Regions from separate parts of the Sphingobium sp. RC1 genome, predicted to be linked through region 3. Evidence: predicted binding sites of a transcription regulator. Region 3 holds the regulator's gene; each other region holds the start of a gene.
The links. Region 3 encodes LexA, which represses DNA repair genes until DNA is damaged. Its sites were predicted from a motif close to GTTCCNCNCTTGTTCT; they were not measured.

Region 1 (2,266 bases), 410 kb from region 3:
CCCAGGATATGAGGCGTGGATCGGTAATTCTGCTCCAAGCGGACAATCTTGGCGCCCGGGAAGTCCTTTTCAAATCGCAGGATGTTGGCGACTTCCGCCCCGCGCCACGAATAGATGGACTGGTCATCATCACCCACGCAGCAAATATTTTTGCGCTGCTGAGCGAGCAGGCGGAGCCAGAGATACTGGCTGCTGTTCGTGTCCTGATACTCGTCCACCATAATATAGCGGAACCGCTGTTGATAGCTTTCGAGGACATCCCGGTGACGCTTCAATATGGTGAGCACATGGAGCAGCAGGTCGCCGAAGTCGCAAGCATTTACATCGCGAAGGCGGGCCTGATAGGCAGCATATAGTTTCTGCCCGCGCCCGTTCCCGTAAGATTCGCTATCTCCCGCGCTGATTTCGTCAGGCGTCAGCCCCTTATTCTTCCACTGATCGATTAAGCCACCGAGCTGCCGCGCGGGCCAGCGCTTTTCATCAATCCCTTCAGCCTGGATCAGCTGCTTCATCAGTCGAAGCTGATCGTCTGTATCAAGAATGGTGAAGTTGGATTGCAAGCCGACCAATTCGGCATGCCTACGGAGCATTTTAGCTGCAATGGCGTGAAATGTGCCGAGCCACGGCATGCCTTCCACGGCCGGACCGATCATCCGTCCAACACGCTCGCGCATTTCGCGCGCAGCCTTGTTGGTGAATGTGACCGCCAGGATTTCCGACGGATAGGCACGGCGCGTAGCTATAAGATGCGCCAGTCTTGCGGTCAGCGCAGCCGTCTTGCCCGTTCCGGCACCCGCCAGCACCAGGACCGGTCCCTCCGCAGTGAGGACGGCTTCCCGTTGGGGCTCATTGAGGCCCTGAAGATAGGGCGGATCATCAGGCGAGGGAACGGGAAGAGTCATGGTCAATAACTAGGGAGCATGGATAGAGGGAGCAAGGGCTTGGCCACGTGCGATTGATCGCAATGTATGAGAACAAAAGGGGAATAATGCAAGGGGGACGACCACGATGTTCACCTTCGATATCCCCTCTCGTCGTGTCGTTAGGTCAAGGCCAAGCAGTTCCAGTGAGGGAAAGAGGCGCGCAATTCAGAACTTGAACGCTTTGTTGAGACAGCGATCATTCGCCTGGTAGCAGCAGAGCCACAGTTCGCCGCCGACATTGGAACGCGTGCGTCACCGATCTGGTTCTCTACCCGCCAAGAGGCAGAACGGGGTGATGAACAGGAAAGGATTACCCATGAAATCGATCATGCTTGCGAGTGCCGCCATGCTGGCCTTTACCACCGGCGCTACTGGCATTGCGATCGCTCAGGGCGTGTCGGCCAATACGGCCCAACCCCCAGCCACTAATGGCATGCCGACGGATCCTGCTACGCCTGCGAACCCTGCTACAGCGGCAGATCCCAATGCTGGTCAGCCGACTGGAGAGGTTCCAGCTGACACCGGTATGATGCCCGCAACGCCGGGCATGCCTAAAGACCCTGCCGCGCCTGTCGGTAGTTCGGCGAATCCGGTTACCGTTGGCGGGAACATGACCCTTCCGCCTGCGGGCGGTAAAGACTATCCGCTATGCAGTCGCACGGTACAGGATAGCTGCATCAATCCAGGCGAGGCACCGCGTTCGAAGAAGATGGCGCGCAGGCATCGCTGACCGGAGAAACGGTGCCGGGCAGGGCGGCAATAAGCGCCGCCAGCCCGGTTCTGTCTTTGGCGGCGTCCGCAAGGCTGTGCTGGTCGAGCACAGCGAGAAAAGCTGTAGTGGCAGCCTTCAAAATGCCCGATAGGCCACAAGCCGCGCGGAGGCCGCAGCCTGCGCAGTCTGCCAGGTTCATGTCTGTTTCGGTGTGACGAACCACATCGCCCAGCCTGATGGCTTCAGGAGCCCGGGCGAGGGTGAAGCCGCCGCCTCTGCCGCGCTGGGTTAGGATGAAGCCGCCTTGGCCGAGGTGGTGGACGACTTTCATTAGATGGTTGCGCGAAAGAGCGTAAGCGTCGGCGACCTCGGGGATGGTTGCGCGGCCTGTCGGCGTAACGGCCAGATGGATGAGGATGCGCAGGGCGTAGTCGGTGTGGCGGGTCAATTGCATGAGGGAATGCGTTAATTGAACGAGGTTTGCAGATCAAACATGTAGATTATTTACATGTTTAAAGATGTACCGTAAAGGCGTCTTTACCGAGTCTCTAGTTCAAAGGGGTGCATGTATGAGCCAGCTCAGCGCTGAAACCATCGCGATCGTCAAAGCAACCGCTCCCGCGCTGCGGAG
Region 2 (2,266 bases), 1.2 Mb from region 3:
ATGTCCAGCATCAGCCCATGCGGCGGATCGATCGCGGCCGCAGGCGTATAGCGCGCGCACCCATCGCACAGCCGCTCCAGCCAATCCTGATCCGCATGATGATCGGCCTCGAAGCTGACCAGATCCGGCTCTTGCGCCCGTGCATCGGCCAGCGTCATGCCCGCGCTCAGGCCCAGCGCCAGCGCATCAGCGTCCGGCGTCACAAGACGCATGGCCCCGCGCACAGCCTCCACAATGACGACCGGCCCGGCACCGGCCTGCGCTTGCCACAGGTCAGGCCGCGCGATGCGCAGCCGATCGACCGGCAGGAAGGGGAACCACAGCGCCAGGTAGCGCCGCCTCGTCAGCGTGTCCTCCGCTTGCCCATCCATGCTCATGGCGTTCATCGCACTCTTCTCCAAAATCTCCCCGCTCGGCATCCCACACCATCCGCCATGTCATGCCGTCTGCGCCCGAACGGCGGCGCAACAGGTGGAGCGAGAAAGCGCTCATGCCCGGCGCATTGCCCGGCAACGGCACGGATGGCGCAGCCTCCACCCGCCAGCGTGTTTCCGCCGCGCTCGGCACCGGATCGCCGCCGATCCGCAGCACGAAGGCGGTCACCCCCGACGTCTCCGCCGCCAGCGCCAGACGGCGGCTGGCAGTCAGGTCCAGCAGCGGCGCGCGTCCGCGCAGTTCGATGACCAGCGCGCCCAGCGCCGGGCAACGCAGCGCATCAACCGCCGCGCGCAACAGCAGCGCCTCATCCTTCATGACGCCGATCAGCAAATGGGCTGGATCTATTCCAAGCGCGGAGAGCCCCGGGCCATAAGGTTGACCCGCCGTTCCATCTGGAAGGCGCAACCAGAACAGAGGAGCCTCACGCGCTGCAAGATGGGCAAGGATCAGGGAAAGACCGGCAGTAGCGCCCTCATCTTCAGCATTCCCGAACAATTCATGCACCCGGCCGCTGGCAAGGCCACCCTGCAATGCCTGATCAAAAGCCGCATGTCCGGTCGCGATACGCGCGCCTGCTTTGACGGCCGGAATCCCTTCCAGTGATGCAATGTGCCGCCTGAGGGCTGCAAGCCTGTTCACCGAATCCACCATAGAATGTTCTCTATATGTTCTTTTCGGCGATAGTACATCCCCTGTCAATCAACTTGGCTGCCATCAGAAAAAAGGGAGGATGGTTTCAGCTTCTTACACACATTGGCCATCATCCGGAAAAGTTTCACACCCGGCTTTCTGCCAAGCTAATCTGTGTTGATGGACACGCCCCACATTGCCTCGCTGGCTCATGCGCCCTTCATTCTGGCGCGCCGCATCGCTTCGGCTCGCAGCCTGCGTCTTGTTTCCAGCGCTGCGACTGCGCTCCTCGCCTCCTACCCGAAGTCGGGCAGGACCTGGCTCAGGTTTATCCTGGCGCAATATTTCCTCGCGTCGCGTGCATATCCGCCCATTACGACCCAGAGCATGTTCACCTTCGCGCCCAATTTCGACTTGGATCCGGTGCGCGGCATACCGGCCTTTGTCCGCAGATCGGAGGAGGCCTCTTTCCCCCTGATCCCTTCCACTCATCTGCGCTTCAAGCCGACCCTGCCCGGTCGGCTTCCCATCATATTCCTGATCCGGGATCCGCGGGCCGTGCTCATTTCCGACTATCACCATGTGACCCGGCACAAGATGTCGTTTCAAGGCAGCGTTGATGATTTTCTCAGGGATGAGAATAGAGGCCTGCCCCACTATATCAAATATATGAACAGCTGGGCCAATGGCCTCGAACGGCATGATCATCACATCATATATTATGAGGATCTACTGCTTCAAACGGAGGCAGAAGTCGAAAAGATGCTCAATTTCCTGGATGAGCCAGTCAATAGCCGTGCTCTTGTATATGCGGTGGAAAACTCATCCTTTGAAAAGCTCAAGGCATTGGAACTCGCCCAGGGCATTCCCGGCCATGAATATGACAGATCGGATTCAGATGCCCTGCGGATCAGAAAGGGACAGTCCGACAGCTTCCGCCAGGAACTGACGATCGAGCAACAAAAATTCATCGAGGATGGCTGCAAATCTCAGTTGCACCCCCGGATGCTGGCCAAGCTGGATCGATACGGCTTTTCGGACCCGCCTTCGTCATCCACCGTGAAACCGATAGGGATATCGCAATCCGCGGCGCCCGAAAGACAAGTGCATGATCCAGTAACCAAGCGCCGCCTTCCCTCTCTTGGCGTGCAACTCTTGAGCGAGGCGATGGTCATAATCGGCCTCGCCGCCATGCTCA
Region 3 (2,266 bases):
CTACCGCAGCCCTGGCTCAAGCGGGGTGCCTGATCCTTCGACCGGCCGACTCACCCCCAGCCGCCGTAGGGGACAAAGTAACCATCGTTCCGCTCTGACAATGAGAAAGGGGCCGCAATGCGGCCCCTCCCCGTGATCCAACCAAACGTAGATCAGCGCTGCTGCTTGCTGTGATCGCTCTTGTCCTTGCGGCTCTCGCCCATTTGACCTTGGCGATTTTCCTGCTGCTGCTGACGCCCGCCCTGACTTGAGCGGTCACCACCTTGCTGGCGGCGCTGTTTGTCCTGATCGTTCTGGTTCGCCATCTTACTCTCCTATTCACCCTCTTTGGGAAGGCCGCTATTGAACGGCTGTGACGCAGGTCCGTTCCTTTCGTTACGCTTGGCGCAAGCCCGCTTGACTTGCCCCCTTACGTTTCCTATGCGTTCTCCATCCGTTCCATGGAGGATAAGTCGGCATGCTGACGCCCAAGCAACAGGAATTGCTCAGCTTCATTCAAACTCGGCTCGAGGAAGGCGGGGTTTCACCTTCGTTCGAGGAGATGAAGGAAGCGCTCGATCTGCGGTCGAAATCCGGGATTCACCGGTTGATTAATGCGCTGGAAGAACGCGGGTTCATCCGTCGCCTGCCAAATCGGGCACGAGCACTGGAGGTTTTGAAACTTCCTGAAGCGATGCATCGCGCACCCAAGGTTGCAGCGACACCCAAGCCGCAACTGTCGGCCAAGCCCCCGGTCGCAGCCAATGACGTGATCGACATCCCCCTTCACGGTCGGATTGCCGCAGGCGTCCCGATCGAAGCCATGGAAGGACAGAATATGCTGTCGGTTCCTGCCGCTCTACTGGGTGCCGGAGACCATTATGCTCTTGAGGTTTCTGGCGATTCGATGATCGATGCGGGCATCCTCGACGGCGACTTCGCACTGATCCAACGCACTGAAGTCGCGCGCGAGGGGCAAATCGTGGTCGCACTGATCGAGGATAGCGAGGCGACCCTGAAATATTATCATCGCCAGGGACCTAAGGTCAGGCTCGATCCGGCCAACAATGCTTATGAGCCGCAAATCTACGATTCGGAGCAGGTGCGCATTCAAGGAAAGCTGGCTGGTCTGCTGCGACGGTACAACTGATCGGATCGACGGCGCGACGGTAAATAGGGAGGCCGGGCGACCCACGGATGTGCGTCGCCCACTGTTTTGCCGGTTCGCACGGTTCCTCCATCAAGATCGATCGCCAGCCCGCCGGTATGTGCCAACAACCGCCGGTCGGCTTTCATCCAGCGGGGCCGACACCATGACGGCAGACGGCGGTCAGCGATAACGATGTCGGCACGCGCGCAATCGCGTGCCAGGCTGTCCTTGGGCACGACAACCCCGCTTCTCGTCACCAATAGCTGCCATATGCGCCCTCCTCCGGTTAGGGCCACCATGCATAAGTCCATGGAACAGCGCGCCTCGGGCAAGTCTGCAAGAGCGCCCAGCGGACCTCCATAGCCTGCACTCTCTGCGATCATATCGCGGACATAATCACCTGCCCGCTCACGCAGAATAGCCATGCCACCGTCCTGCCCGCGAACGGCCACATGGCGCCCATCGGCTGTCACCAGAATGTCGGGTGGCGAACTCATAATAATGATGGCCATCCCCAGCGCCACGGGGGCCAGTCCCACCCAGCGCCAAGCGCTTCGCCAAAGCAGGCACCAAAGGCCGCCCAGCACGATGATCCCGAAAATCAGGTTGGACACGGCAGGCGCAGTGACGATCGCCCAAGGACTTGCCGCCACCCCATGCGCGATCAGCAACAGCAGATCGAGCGCGCGGCCCGTCAACCACCAGGCAGGAGCCCCAAGACCGGCAACATCCAGCAGCAAAGCCAACGCCTCCAGCGGCATGACGACAAAGGTCGTCAGGGGGATAGCCACCAGGTTTGCAAAAGCGCCTATCATCCCGGCCTTGTGAAAGTGGAACAACGCGATCGGCGCCAGAACCATTTCCACCGCAAAGCCGGAGAGGAGCAGGACGGCAAGGTGGCGACCCAGTCGCCGAAGTGCCGACTCCTCACGGGATGCCGCGAATGCCCGAAAGCGGTGATGTTCGCCCAAGGCAACAATAGCGATAACTGCGGCGAAACTCATCTGGAAGCTTGGCCCCGACAGCGCCTCTGGCCATGCCAACAGAACCACCAATGCCCCGGCAGCTATCAGCCGCAAGGTGATGGCTTCGCGGCCAAGCGCAAGCCCGCCCAGCACCAACAGTGCCGCGACGCAG

Region 1: the regulator LexA is predicted to act here: its motif matches at 972-987, upstream of AC6JBC_RS07845 (ATP-dependent helicase).
Region 2: the regulator LexA is predicted to act here: its motif matches at 1,095-1,110, upstream of AC6JBC_RS12785 (ImuA family protein).

The regions. Positions count from the first base shown of each region.
Region 1 covers NZ_AP027306.1:1,598,054-1,600,319, reverse strand. The annotation lists gene AC6JBC_RS07845 (ATP-dependent helicase) at 1-902, opposite strand, end outside; gene AC6JBC_RS07840 (Fe-S oxidoreductase) at 1,240-1,653, shown strand; gene AC6JBC_RS07835 (Rrf2 family transcriptional regulator) at 1,601-2,089, opposite strand; gene AC6JBC_RS07830 (globin domain-containing protein) at 2,205-2,266, shown strand, end outside.
Region 2 covers NZ_AP027306.1:2,557,444-2,559,709, forward strand. The annotation lists gene AC6JBC_RS12780 (Y-family DNA polymerase) at 1-377, opposite strand, end outside; gene AC6JBC_RS12785 (ImuA family protein) at 274-1,089, opposite strand; gene AC6JBC_RS12790 (sulfotransferase domain-containing protein) at 1,249-2,266, shown strand, end outside.
Region 3 covers NZ_AP027306.1:1,190,778-1,193,043, reverse strand. The annotation lists gene AC6JBC_RS05810 (molybdopterin molybdotransferase MoeA) at 1-98, shown strand, start outside; gene AC6JBC_RS05805 (hypothetical protein) at 153-305, opposite strand; gene lexA (transcriptional repressor LexA) at 458-1,129, shown strand; gene AC6JBC_RS05795 (ComEC/Rec2 family competence protein) at 1,090-2,266, opposite strand, start outside.